2 regions of the Kineococcus sp. NBC_00420 genome follow, and region 2 is predicted to be linked to the other one. Evidence: riboswitches for the same ligand, from Rfam matches in the RefSeq annotation. Region 2 holds a riboswitch; the other holds the start of a gene.

Region 1 (5,321 bases), 3.0 Mb from region 2:
GCGGGGCGGTGAGGCCGGGACCCTGGCCGCTCGCGCGACGCACGGCCTCTTCCAGGGTCAGGGGAACCCAGCCACCGGGCCCCACCGTCGGAGCGCTCGTGCGGAAGGTGGTGCGGACGGGATCGACACCGTCGACCGCGCGCCACCAGGCCCGGGCACCGCGGGGGATCAGCAGGCCCATCTGGCGTTCCACCGCGTCGAGGTGCGCCTCGCCGACCCCGGGGCGCAGGTGGCTGGCGATGTCCGCACCGCAACGCGTCCACTGGGCGCGCAACCGCGTGACGATGCCGGTGATCCGGTCGGCCTCCGGGTCCGGAGCGGGCACGTGCGGCGCTGCGGTCGCAACCGCCGCTCCGCGGACGGCGCGGACCACGCGGAGACGGTCGAGGGGTGTGTTGGGCGTCACGGAACCTCCTAGGGCCCGCGAAGAGCGCGGGGAAGAACGGGCGGCACCAGCGGGGACGAACCCGGGTAGACCGACTTGCTAGAAACTAGGCGTTCATCGGCGTTCCCGCACCTCGGACGCGGTACGACCCCGCCCGGTTCCCTACGTCGTGCGGAGGATCCGGTCCAGCACCACGTCGAACTGCTCCGCGACGGTCTTCGCCGCCTTGGCCCGCAACGAGTGCAGCGGAACCCCCGCTCCCTGCGACTGCGGCACGGCCACCCGGTCCGGCAGCGGTTCCAGCACCAGGTCGCCGAACATGGCCTGCAGTTCCTCGTAGCGGAAGCGCTGTTCCCCCGAGCGCTGGGTGTAGCGGTTGACCAGGACCCCGACGACCTCCGGGGAGCTGCGCAGGGCACGGACCTCCCGGATCGTGCGGTCGACCGCCGCCACGGAGAAGCGGCTGGCGTCGGAGACCACGAGCACGGCGTCCGCCGCGCGCCACGCCGAACGCGTCAGCCCGTTGAGCGAGGGCGGGGTGTCCAGCAGGGCGAGGTCGTGGTCGTCGAGCTTGCCCAGGGCCCGGCGCAGCGACTTCAGCGTCTCCTCGTCGGCCCCGGGGGTGTCCAGACCCGCGGAGGCCGCGGAACCGGTGAGGACGTCGAGCAGTCCCGGGTGGTCGTCGACCCACCCGCTGGGCGCGACGGCGTCCTCGGCGACACGACGTCTCGGGGTCCGCAGCACGGCGGCGACGTCGTGGTCGCGGTGGGCGCTGACGTCGAGGCCGGACGTGGCGTCCGCCTGCGGGTCGAGGTCGACGACGAGGGTGCTGGTCCCGCGGTGGAGGGCGGCCGAGGCCAGCCCGAGGACGACGGACGTCTTGCCGACCCCACCCTTGGCACTGCAGACGGCGAGGGTGATCACGACGGTCAACCTATCTTCCCGGGATCCGGGATCCCGTCCCGTACGATGGCGGCAGGCCGTTCAGCTCGTGTGGGAGAGACCCTGGTCGGGGAAGAGTCCGACCGCGGCGCCGAAGGGGCAACATCCCCGGAACCTCTCAGGCGGAAGGACCACGCGAGATCAGGCCGCTCTGAAGCACGTCCGCGCCCGCGCGGGTGGGTGACAGACGGGGAGGTACCTGCCCTCAGCGACCTCCGGAGCGTCCCATGACCTCACCCACGCCCGTCCGCAGCGACCTGCCCGAGTTCTCCCCGGAACCCGCCGCCCTGCCGTTCAGCGCCCGCCACATCGGCCCCGACGCCGCCGACGTCGCCCGGATGCTCGAGGTCGTCGGCCTCTCCTCCACCGAGGAACTCGTCGACCGCGCCGTCCCCGCCGGGATCCGCGACGGCGTCCTCGACCTGCCGGAGGCCCTCGACGAGACCTCCGTGACCGCGGCCCTGCGCGTGCTGGCCGGTCGCAACCGCGTCGTGCCGTCGATGATCGGGCTCGGCTACTTCGGAACCCGGACCCCGGCCGTCGTGCGCCGCAACGTCCTCGAGGACCCGTCCTGGTACACGGCGTACACGCCGTACCAGCCCGAGATCTCCCAGGGCCGCCTCGAGGCGCTGCTGAACTTCCAGACCGCCGTCACCGACCTCACCGCGCTCGACGTCGCCAACGCCTCCCTGCTCGACGAGGCGACCGCCGCGGCCGAGGCCATGACCCTGGCCCGCCGGACCTCCAAGGCCCCCGCCGGGGCCGTGTTCGCCGTCGACGCCGACGTGCTCCCGCAGACCCTCGCCGTGCTGCGCACCCGCGCCGTGCCGCTGGGCGTCGACCTCGTGAGCGTCGACCTCGACGCCGCGGACCCGCTGGCCGTGGTGGGCGAGCGCGGGGTGTTCGGGGTGCTCCTGCAGTACCCGGGGACCTCCGGCCGGGTCCGCGACCTCGCCGCCGTCGTCGCCGACGCCCACGCCCGCGGTGCGATCGCGATCACCGCGGCCGATCTGCTGGCGCTGACGCTGCTCGTCGCGCCGGGCGAGTTCGGCGTCGACGTCGCCGTCGGTTCCAGCCAGCGCTTCGGCGTCCCGATGGGTGCCGGTGGCCCGCACGCCGCCTACATGGCCGTCCGCAAGGGCCTCGAACGCTCCCTCCCCGGGCGCCTCGTCGGCGTCTCCGTCGACGCCGACGGCAACCGCGCGTACCGCCTCGCCCTGCAGACCCGCGAACAGCACATCCGCCGCGACAAGGCGACCTCCAACATCTGCACCGCCCAGGTCCTGCTGGCCGTGATGGCCGGCTGCTACGCCGTCTGGCACGGCCCGGAGGGTCTGCGCGCCATCGCCTCCCAGGTCGCCCGCCGGGCCGCGGCGCTCGCCGACGCCCTGCGCGCCGGCGGGGTCGAGGTCGTGCACGAGGCGTTCTTCGACACCGTCCTGGCCCGCGTGCCCGGCCGCGCGCAGGCCGTGGTCAGCGCCGCGCTCGAGGCGGGGGTGAACCTGCGCCTCGTCGACGCCGACCACGTCGGGCTGACCGTCGACGAGACCACCTCCGAGGCGCACGTCGCCGCGGCGCTGACCGGTTTCGGCCTGGCCCCGACGGAGGCGACCGCCGAGGCGGCGCTGCCCACCGCGCTGCGTCGCACCAGCGAGTTCCTGCCCCATCCCGTCTTCGAGCGGCACCGCTCCGAGACGGCGATGCTGCGCTACCTGCGCACCCTCTCCGACGCCGACTACGCCCTCGACCGCGGCGCGATCCCGTTGGGCTCCTGCACCATGAAGCTCAACGCGACCACCGAACTCGAACCGATCTCCTGGCCCGAGTTCGCCGACCTGCACCCCTACGCCCCGGCCGACCAGCTCGCCGGCACCGCCGAACTCTCCGCCGACCTCGAAGGCTGGCTCGCCGAGGTCACCGGCTACGACGCCGTCTCGTTGCAGCCCAACGCCGGGTCCCAGGGCGAGTTCGCCGGTCTGCTGGCGATCCGCGCCTACCACCTCGCCCAGGGCCACGGTGAGCGCACGATCTGCCTCATCCCCTCCTCCGCCCACGGCACCAACGCCGCCAGCGCCGTGATGGCCGGGTTGAAGGTCGTCGTCGTGCGCTGCGACGACGCGGGCAACGTCGACCTCGACGACCTGCGCGCCAAGGTCGCCGAGCACGCCGACGACCTCGCCGCGCTGATGGTCACCTACCCCTCGACCCACGGCGTCTACGAGGAGTCCATCCGCGAGGTCTGCGGACTCGTCCACGACGCCGGCGGCCAGGTCTACGTCGACGGCGCGAACCTCAACGCCCTCGTCGGCCTCGCCCGGCCCGGCAAGTTCGGGGCCGACGTCTCCCACCTGAACCTGCACAAGACGTTCTGCATCCCCCACGGTGGCGGCGGCCCCGGCGTCGGACCCGTCGCGGTCCGCTCCCACCTCGCCCCGTTCCTTCCCTCCACCGCCCCCGACGGCGACGGGGTCGGGATGGTCTCCGCCGCGCCCTACGGCTCCGCCGGGATCCTGCCCATCCCGTGGGCCTACCTGCGCCTCATGGGCCCCGACGGGCTGCGCGCCGCGACCGTCCAGGCCGTGCTCTCCGCCAACTACGTCGCCACCCGGCTGCAGGAGGCCTTCCCCGTCCTCTACCGCGGTCCCGGCGGGCTCGTCGCCCACGAGTGCATCCTCGACCTGCGCCCGATGACCAAGGCCACCGGTGTGACCGTCGACGACGTCGCCAAGCGCCTCATCGACCACGGGTTCCACGCCCCGACGATGTCGTTCCCCGTCGTCGGGACCCTCATGGTGGAACCCACCGAGAGCGAGGACCTCGCCGAACTCGACCGGTTCTGCGACGCGATGCTCGCCATCGCCGCCGAGGTTCAGGACATCGCCGACGGGCGCTGGGCCGTCGAGGAATCGCCGCTGCGCCACGCCCCGCACACCGCGGTGTCCCTCGTCGGGGAGTGGAACCACCCCTACTCCCGCGAGGAAGCGGTGTACCCCAACGGGATGAACCCCCGCTCGAAGTACTGGCCCCCCGTCCGCCGCATCGACGGAGCCGCCGGCGACCGGAACCTCGTCTGCTCCTGCCCGCCGCTGTCTGAGTACTGAGGTCTCAAGCCCGCGGGGTCGGGGCGGGCGGACCGCGCGGGACAGGTGCGCCGGATACTCCGTTCGCGCGATCGGGTGCACCTCGTTGGTCTGGGTGCACCGGCGCTCACTTCGGACATCCGGCGCACCTGTCCCGCCCGGACCGCCCTCCGTGCACCAGGAGCGGCTCGACCAGAGGTAGGGGAGCGGTGTGGGCTGGTTGCCGACGTTGCTGGTCGAGCACTCCGCGCTGGTGCCGCTCGGGGTGCTCGTCGTCGTGGTGGGGTCCGGCGCGCTGGGCTGGGTGGGCCGGAAGAGCCCACGCGTGCTGGGTTGGCTGGTCGGCCTCACGTTGCTGGGGGTCCTGGCGGTCACCCTGGCCCCCGACGACCGGGGGCGGGTGCGCGAGGTCACGTGCGAGGTGGGGGTCGACTTCCCGTCGTGGGGGAGCAGCGAACTGTTGGCCAACGTCGCCCTGTTCGTGCCGGTGACGGTGTTCGCCGTGGTGCGGTTCCGCCGCCCGGTCCTCGTGGCTCTCGGCGGCATCCTGCTGTCCGCGGTCATCGAGGGCACCCAGGCGCTCGCCGTCGTCCTCGGCCGCTCCTGCACCACCAGCGACTGGGCCATGAACACCGCCGGCACGGTGCTGGGCGTCGGAGTCGGGGCAGCCCTCCTCGTGCTGGACCGCACCCGTGCGGGTCGTGCAGGAGCCGCACCCAGGTGACGCCGAAGGGTCGCCAGGGGGTACTCCCGCTGGATGTCCGAAGTGAGCGCTGATGCAGCCGTCCGACCTGGTGCACCCGCTCGCGCGAACGGAGTATCCGGCGGGAGCACCCCCTGACGACCCGGACGAGGACCTGCCCCCGGGTCCCAGCCCAGCACCACGGAGGGTTGGTAGGGTCCCCGGCGAGGGG
Region 2 (5,321 bases):
GGAACCGGACCGTCCCGGCGTCGTCGGCGCCGCGGACGAAACGGCGGTAGAAGTGCAGCACGGCGGGGACGATGCCCGCGGCGCCGTTCGTCGGGGCCGTGACGACCCGGCCGCCGGCGGCGTTCTCCTCGTTCACCGCGAGCGCGAAGAGGCTGACCCAGTCCATCGCGTGCAGGACGTCGGCGGCGGTGTTCCCCTCCTCGGAGAGGAGTTCGCGGTGCAGGCGCGGGGCGCGGCGGCGGACGCCGAGCCCGCCGGGGAGGGTTCCGTCGGTGACGAGGCCGTGGTCGACGCAGGCGGCCATGGCGGCGAAGATGTCCAGCAGCCCGGAGTCCACGTCGTTCCCGGAGCGGAGGCTCTCCTCGTTGCGGCGCACCAGGTCCGCGACCCCGAGGCCGGTCGAGCGGCAGTGGTCGAGGAGTTCCTGGGCACTGCGGAAACCGTGCGGCAACCCTGCCCCGGTCCCCACGACGGGTTCGCTCGCGTCCAGCGGGTGGTCGCGGACGAAACCCCCACCGACGGAGTACGACGTCCGTTCGGCGACGACGTCACCGGCGGCGTCGCGGGCCGTGAACACCATGCCGTTGGGGTGGGCGGGCAGCGAGGTCCGGCCGATCAGGCGGACGTCGCCGTCGAGGTCGAAACCCACCGCGTGCCGGCCGAGGACCCGCAGTTCACCGCTGCGCCGGATCTCGTCGAGGAGCCCGGCCACGGCGTCGGGGTCGATGAGTTCGGGCCGTTCACCGAGCAGTCCCAGGACGACGGCCCGGTCGGTGCCGTGTCCGCGCCCGGTGGCCCCCAGCGATCCGTAGAGATCGATGGTGACGGAGACGACCCGTTCCAGCGCGGCGGTTCCCTCGAGGTGCTCGGCGAAGGCGAGGGCGGCGCGCATCGGGCCGACCGTGTGCGAGCTCGACGGGCCGATGCCGATGGAGAACATGTCGAAGACGGACAGCGGAGCGCTCACGACTCAGCGCTCCCGACGGTAGAAGGGCAGCGCGACGACCTCGACGGGCAGTTCGGAACCGCGGACGTCGACGGCCAGCGCGGTGCCGGGGGCGGAGAGCGCGGCGTCGACGTAGGCCATCGCGACGGGGTAGCCGAGCGTGGGCGACAACGCGCCACTGGTGACCTCTCCGACCGGGTTCCCGTCGGCGACGACGGCGTAGCCGGCACGGGGAGCCCGGCGCCCCGATCCCTTCAGGCCGACCAGCACCCGGGCGGGTGCGACCTCGGCGAGTCGTCGCAGCGCCTCGAGCCCGACCGGTCCCGGGTCCTTGTCCAGCTTCACGACGCGGCCGAGGCCGGCGGCGAACGGGCTGGTCTCGCGGGTCAGTTCGTGGCCGTAGAGCGGCATCCCCGCCTCCAGGCGCAGGGTGTCCCGGCAGGCCAGCCCGGCGGGGACCCCACCGTGCTCGCGGGCCGCGGACAGCAGCGCGTCCCAGACGGTGACCGCGTGCTCGACCGGGGCGAACACCTCGAAACCGTCCTCCCCGGTGTACCCGGTGCGCGCGAGCAGCACGGGGACGCCCAGCAGGGTGGCGGACGCGCTGCGGTAGTAGCCGAGCACGTCGAGGTCGACGTCCACGAGGGGTCCGAGGATCGCCACCGACGCCGGCCCCTGCACCGCGACGAGGGCCCAGCGGGCGGTCTCGTCGGCGACGTGGACGTCGAAGGGGCGACACCGGTCGGCGATGGCCACGACGACGGGTTCGACGTTCGCGGCGTTGGCGACGACGAGGAACTCCTGCTCGCCGAGGCGGTAGGTCACGAGGTCGTCGACGATCCCGCCCTCGTGGTCGACGAGCATCCCGTAGGCCGCCCGGCCGATCGGCATGGTCGAGGCCCGCCCGACGAGGGCCGCGTCCAGCGCCGCTCCCGCCTCGGGGCCGGTGACCCGGATCTCCCCCATGTGCGAGAGGTCGAAGACCCCGGCGCGCTCGCGGACGGCCTTGTGCTCGGCGAGGTCGGAGGCGTAGCGCAGCGGCATCTGCCAGCCGGCGAAGTCGGTGAAGGAGGCGCCGAGCGCCGCGTGGACGTCGGCGAGGGGCGTGCTCGTCGGGCTGACCGTCGCGCTGCTGACCTGGGTGTTCACCGGGCTCCTCTCGTCGCGACCGCGCGGTGCGGTCACGTGCTGGACCCCCTCTGTCGCGGAACCTGAGAGCTTCACCCTGCGGGGCAGGGCTTTCCCCGTCGGTGAGGACCCAGGGGTCCTGCTTTCCAGAGCGGCCTGCCCGTGGCGGTACGTGGACCTGAGAGGTTCCGGGGTGGTTGCTCCTTCGGTGCCCACCGGTGGGACCGGTGGGGCTCTCCCGCCCGGGGGAAGCGGCCGTGTGTTCAGTTGTGCTGGCCGTCAGCGTGGCACACGACCGCCCCCGGGGACCAGCGCCGCCGCGTCCCGCCGCGCCGGGTCAGAGCTCCCCGGTGAGGAACTGGGCGCGGCCGTGACCGAAGGACCAGTCGGCGTCGGAGTTCTCCACGACCGAGACGACGACGTCGGAGGGTGCGGTCCCGCAGCGGGTGCGCAGCTGCTCGACGAGCAGACGGTAGAACGCCTCCTTCTGCGCGCGCGGGCGGGGGCGACTGGTCACCTGCAGCACGACGACGTCGCGGGTGCGCTCGATGCCGAGGCCGGTGTCGTGGACGACGAGCTCATCCTCGGGGTGCTGGTGGACGACCTGGTACCGGTCGCCGTCGGGGACGCCGAACGCCTCGACCACGGCGGCGTGGGCGGCGTCGAGCAGGGTACGGACCTCGTCGGGGCGACGGCCGGCGACGAGGTCGAAGCGGAGCAGGGGCACGAGAACCTCCGGATATTTTGTCCTGTCATTCTGACATGACTGGACCGGTCGTGTCCCGCACCACCAGCCGCGGGACGAGGACGACGTCGGCGGGGCCCGGATCGTCCTCGCCGTCCAGGCGCCGCACAGCCGCCCGCACCGCGCACGCCGCCTGCCCCGCCGCGTCCTGGCTCACCGACGTCAGCCGCACGTGCCCCAGCCGGGCCAGGAGGCTGTCGTCGTAGCCGGTCACCGACACCCGCCCGGGGACCGCGATCCCGTCCCGCAGGAGGACGTCGAGGACGCCGAGCGCGATCCGGTCACTGGCGGCCACCACCGCCGTCCCCGTCCACCCCCCACCCAGGACCCGCCGGGTGGCGGCGGCCCCGCCCTCCTCGTCGAAGGCCCCCTCCACGACCCGCCCGCGCACCCCGGCGGCCTCGACGGCGGCCTCGAACCCGGCGCGGCGGTCGGCGGCGATGTCCCCCGCGCCGCCGGAGACGTGCAGCAGGTCCCGGTGACCCAGGCCGACCAGGTGCTCGACCAGCAGCCGCGTCCCGACCTCGTCGGAGGCACGCACGACGTCGGGCCCTGGCGACCCGGGGTCCGCGAGGCGCGGGCGCCGCCCCAGGACCACGACGGGCACGCGTCGCCGCAGCTCCATCAGCTCCGCACCGGGCAGTTCCGGCCCGAGCAGCAGCAGCGCCTCGCAGCGGGAGTCGAGCAGGGTCTCGACCGCCGCCCGCTCCCCCCGCGTGCGGGTCACCGCGGCGAGCACGACGTCGTAGCCGGCCTCCTCCGCGGCGTCCTGCAGCTCCTCGACGAGCTCGGCGTGGAAGGCGTTGCGGACGGCCACGGTGATCCCGAGCAGGCGGGTGCGCCGCAGCGCGAGGCTGCTCGCCGCGCGGTCGGCGCGGTACCCGAGGTCGGCGGCCGCCCGCAGCACGCGGGCGGCCGTCTCGGCGCTGGGCCCCGGCGCCCCCCGCAGGGCGAGGGACACCATGCCCTTCGACACCCCGGCCCGGGCCGCGACGTCCTTGATCGTGGGTCGAGCGGACACCGGACTCCCTTCCTGGCCCGCTTGACAACGGCGGACGGTCGAACCGATTCTAGCGGCAGTCGTTCAAACCGGTTTGAAAATCACGTCGCACCAGTGCCGGTGCCGACCCGCGACCCTCCCGAGAGGCCCGCCCGATGCCCCCCACCTCCCCCACCCGCCCGATCGGCGTCGCCGTGATCGGCGCCGGGATGGCCGGCCGCGCCCACCTCGCCGGCTACCGCGCCGCCTCCACCCTCGCGGGTGGTTCCTACGGCGAGGGCCTGCCGCCGGTCCGCCTGGTCGCCGTCGCCGACGCCCACGAACCGTTCGCCGTGGCCGCGGCGCAGCGCTACGGCTACGAGCGCGCCGAGACGTCCTGGCAGGCCGTGGCCGAGGCCGACGACGTCGACGCCGTCAGCGTCGTCGTCGCCAACCACCTGCACCGCGAGATCGTCGAGGGTCTGCTGGCCGCGGGCAAGCACGTCCTCTGCGAGAAGCCGCTGGCCCCCTCGGTCACCGACGCGGAGGCGATGGTCGCGGCCGCCGCCCAGCACCCGGACCTCGTCGCCGCGGTGGGTTTCACCTTCCGCCGCTCCCCCGCGATCAACGCCCTGCGCGAGCAGGTGCTGAACGGTCACCTCGGGACCGTCCGCCACTTCAACGGCCACTACTGGTGCGACTACGCGGCCAACCCGAACGCCCCCATCAGCTGGCGCTACCAGGGCGGTCTGGGGTCCGGTGCGCTCGCCGACATCGGCAGCCACCTGGTCGACCTCGGTGAGTACTTCTGCGGGCCGCTGGAGTCGGTGCGGGGGACGGTGTTCTCGCAGGTGACGACGCGCCGGCCGAAACCGGTCGGCGCCGTCGTCGGGCACGCCCTGTCCGAGGTGAGCGCCGAGTTCGAGGACGTCGAGAACGAGGACCTGGCGACGTTCACTGCGACCTTCACGAACGGAGCGACCGGGACGTTCTCGGTCTCGCGCATCGCGCACGGCCTGCCCAACGGACTGGGTTTCGAGATCTTCACCGAGCACGGCGCGGGGGCCTTCGACCTCAACCGCACCGGTGAGTTCACCATCGCCGACTCGACCGCGCCCGGCGTGGTCAACGGCTACCGTCAGGTCCTCGTCGGCCCCGAGCACCCCTACGTCGCCGGTGGGCTCCCGATGGACTTCGGCGGCGTCGGGCACGGGCAGAGCGACTTCTTCAGCTTCCAGTGCCGCGCGTTCCTCAACGAGGTCGCCGGCGGCGTCGGCTCGCCGATCGGCGACCTCCCCGTCGTGCCGCCGATGGCCCACGGCCTGCACAACCTGCGCGTGCTCGAGGCGGTCACCCGGGCCGCCGACGGCACGGGCGAACCCGTCCCCCTCGACTGAGAGAGAGCAGACCGTGAAACTCGGCGTCTACAACGCGATCCTGCACGACCGATCCCTGCCCGAGGCGCTGCAGGTCGTCGCCGACCTCGGCCTGCAGGGCATCGAACTGAACTCCGGCGGGTTCCT

The links. A riboswitch is a leader RNA that binds a small molecule or an ion and turns the genes downstream of it on or off. The one in region 2 is predicted to bind glycine.
Region 1: another riboswitch for glycine. It lies ahead of gcvP (aminomethyl-transferring glycine dehydrogenase); the one in region 2 lies ahead of gcvT (glycine cleavage system aminomethyltransferase GcvT).

What each region holds. Positions count from the first base shown of each region.
Region 1 covers NZ_CP107930.1:5,006,356-5,011,676, forward strand. Annotated here, with positions in the region: gene OG218_RS24450 (hypothetical protein) at 1-406, opposite strand, end outside; gene OG218_RS24455 (ParA family protein) at 548-1,309, opposite strand; glycine riboswitch at 1,370-1,471, shown strand; gene gcvP (aminomethyl-transferring glycine dehydrogenase) at 1,555-4,428, shown strand; gene OG218_RS24465 (VanZ family protein) at 4,619-5,131, shown strand.
Region 2 covers NZ_CP107930.1:2,024,089-2,029,409, forward strand. Annotated here, with positions in the region: gene OG218_RS09890 (L-serine ammonia-lyase) at 1-940, opposite strand, end outside; gene gcvT (glycine cleavage system aminomethyltransferase GcvT) at 971-2,095, opposite strand; glycine riboswitch at 2,140-2,229, opposite strand; glycine riboswitch at 2,231-2,325, opposite strand; gene OG218_RS09900 (tautomerase family protein) at 2,412-2,801, opposite strand; gene OG218_RS09905 (LacI family DNA-binding transcriptional regulator) at 2,827-3,840, opposite strand; gene OG218_RS09910 (Gfo/Idh/MocA family protein) at 3,975-5,195, shown strand; gene OG218_RS09915 (sugar phosphate isomerase/epimerase family protein) at 5,209-5,321, shown strand, end outside.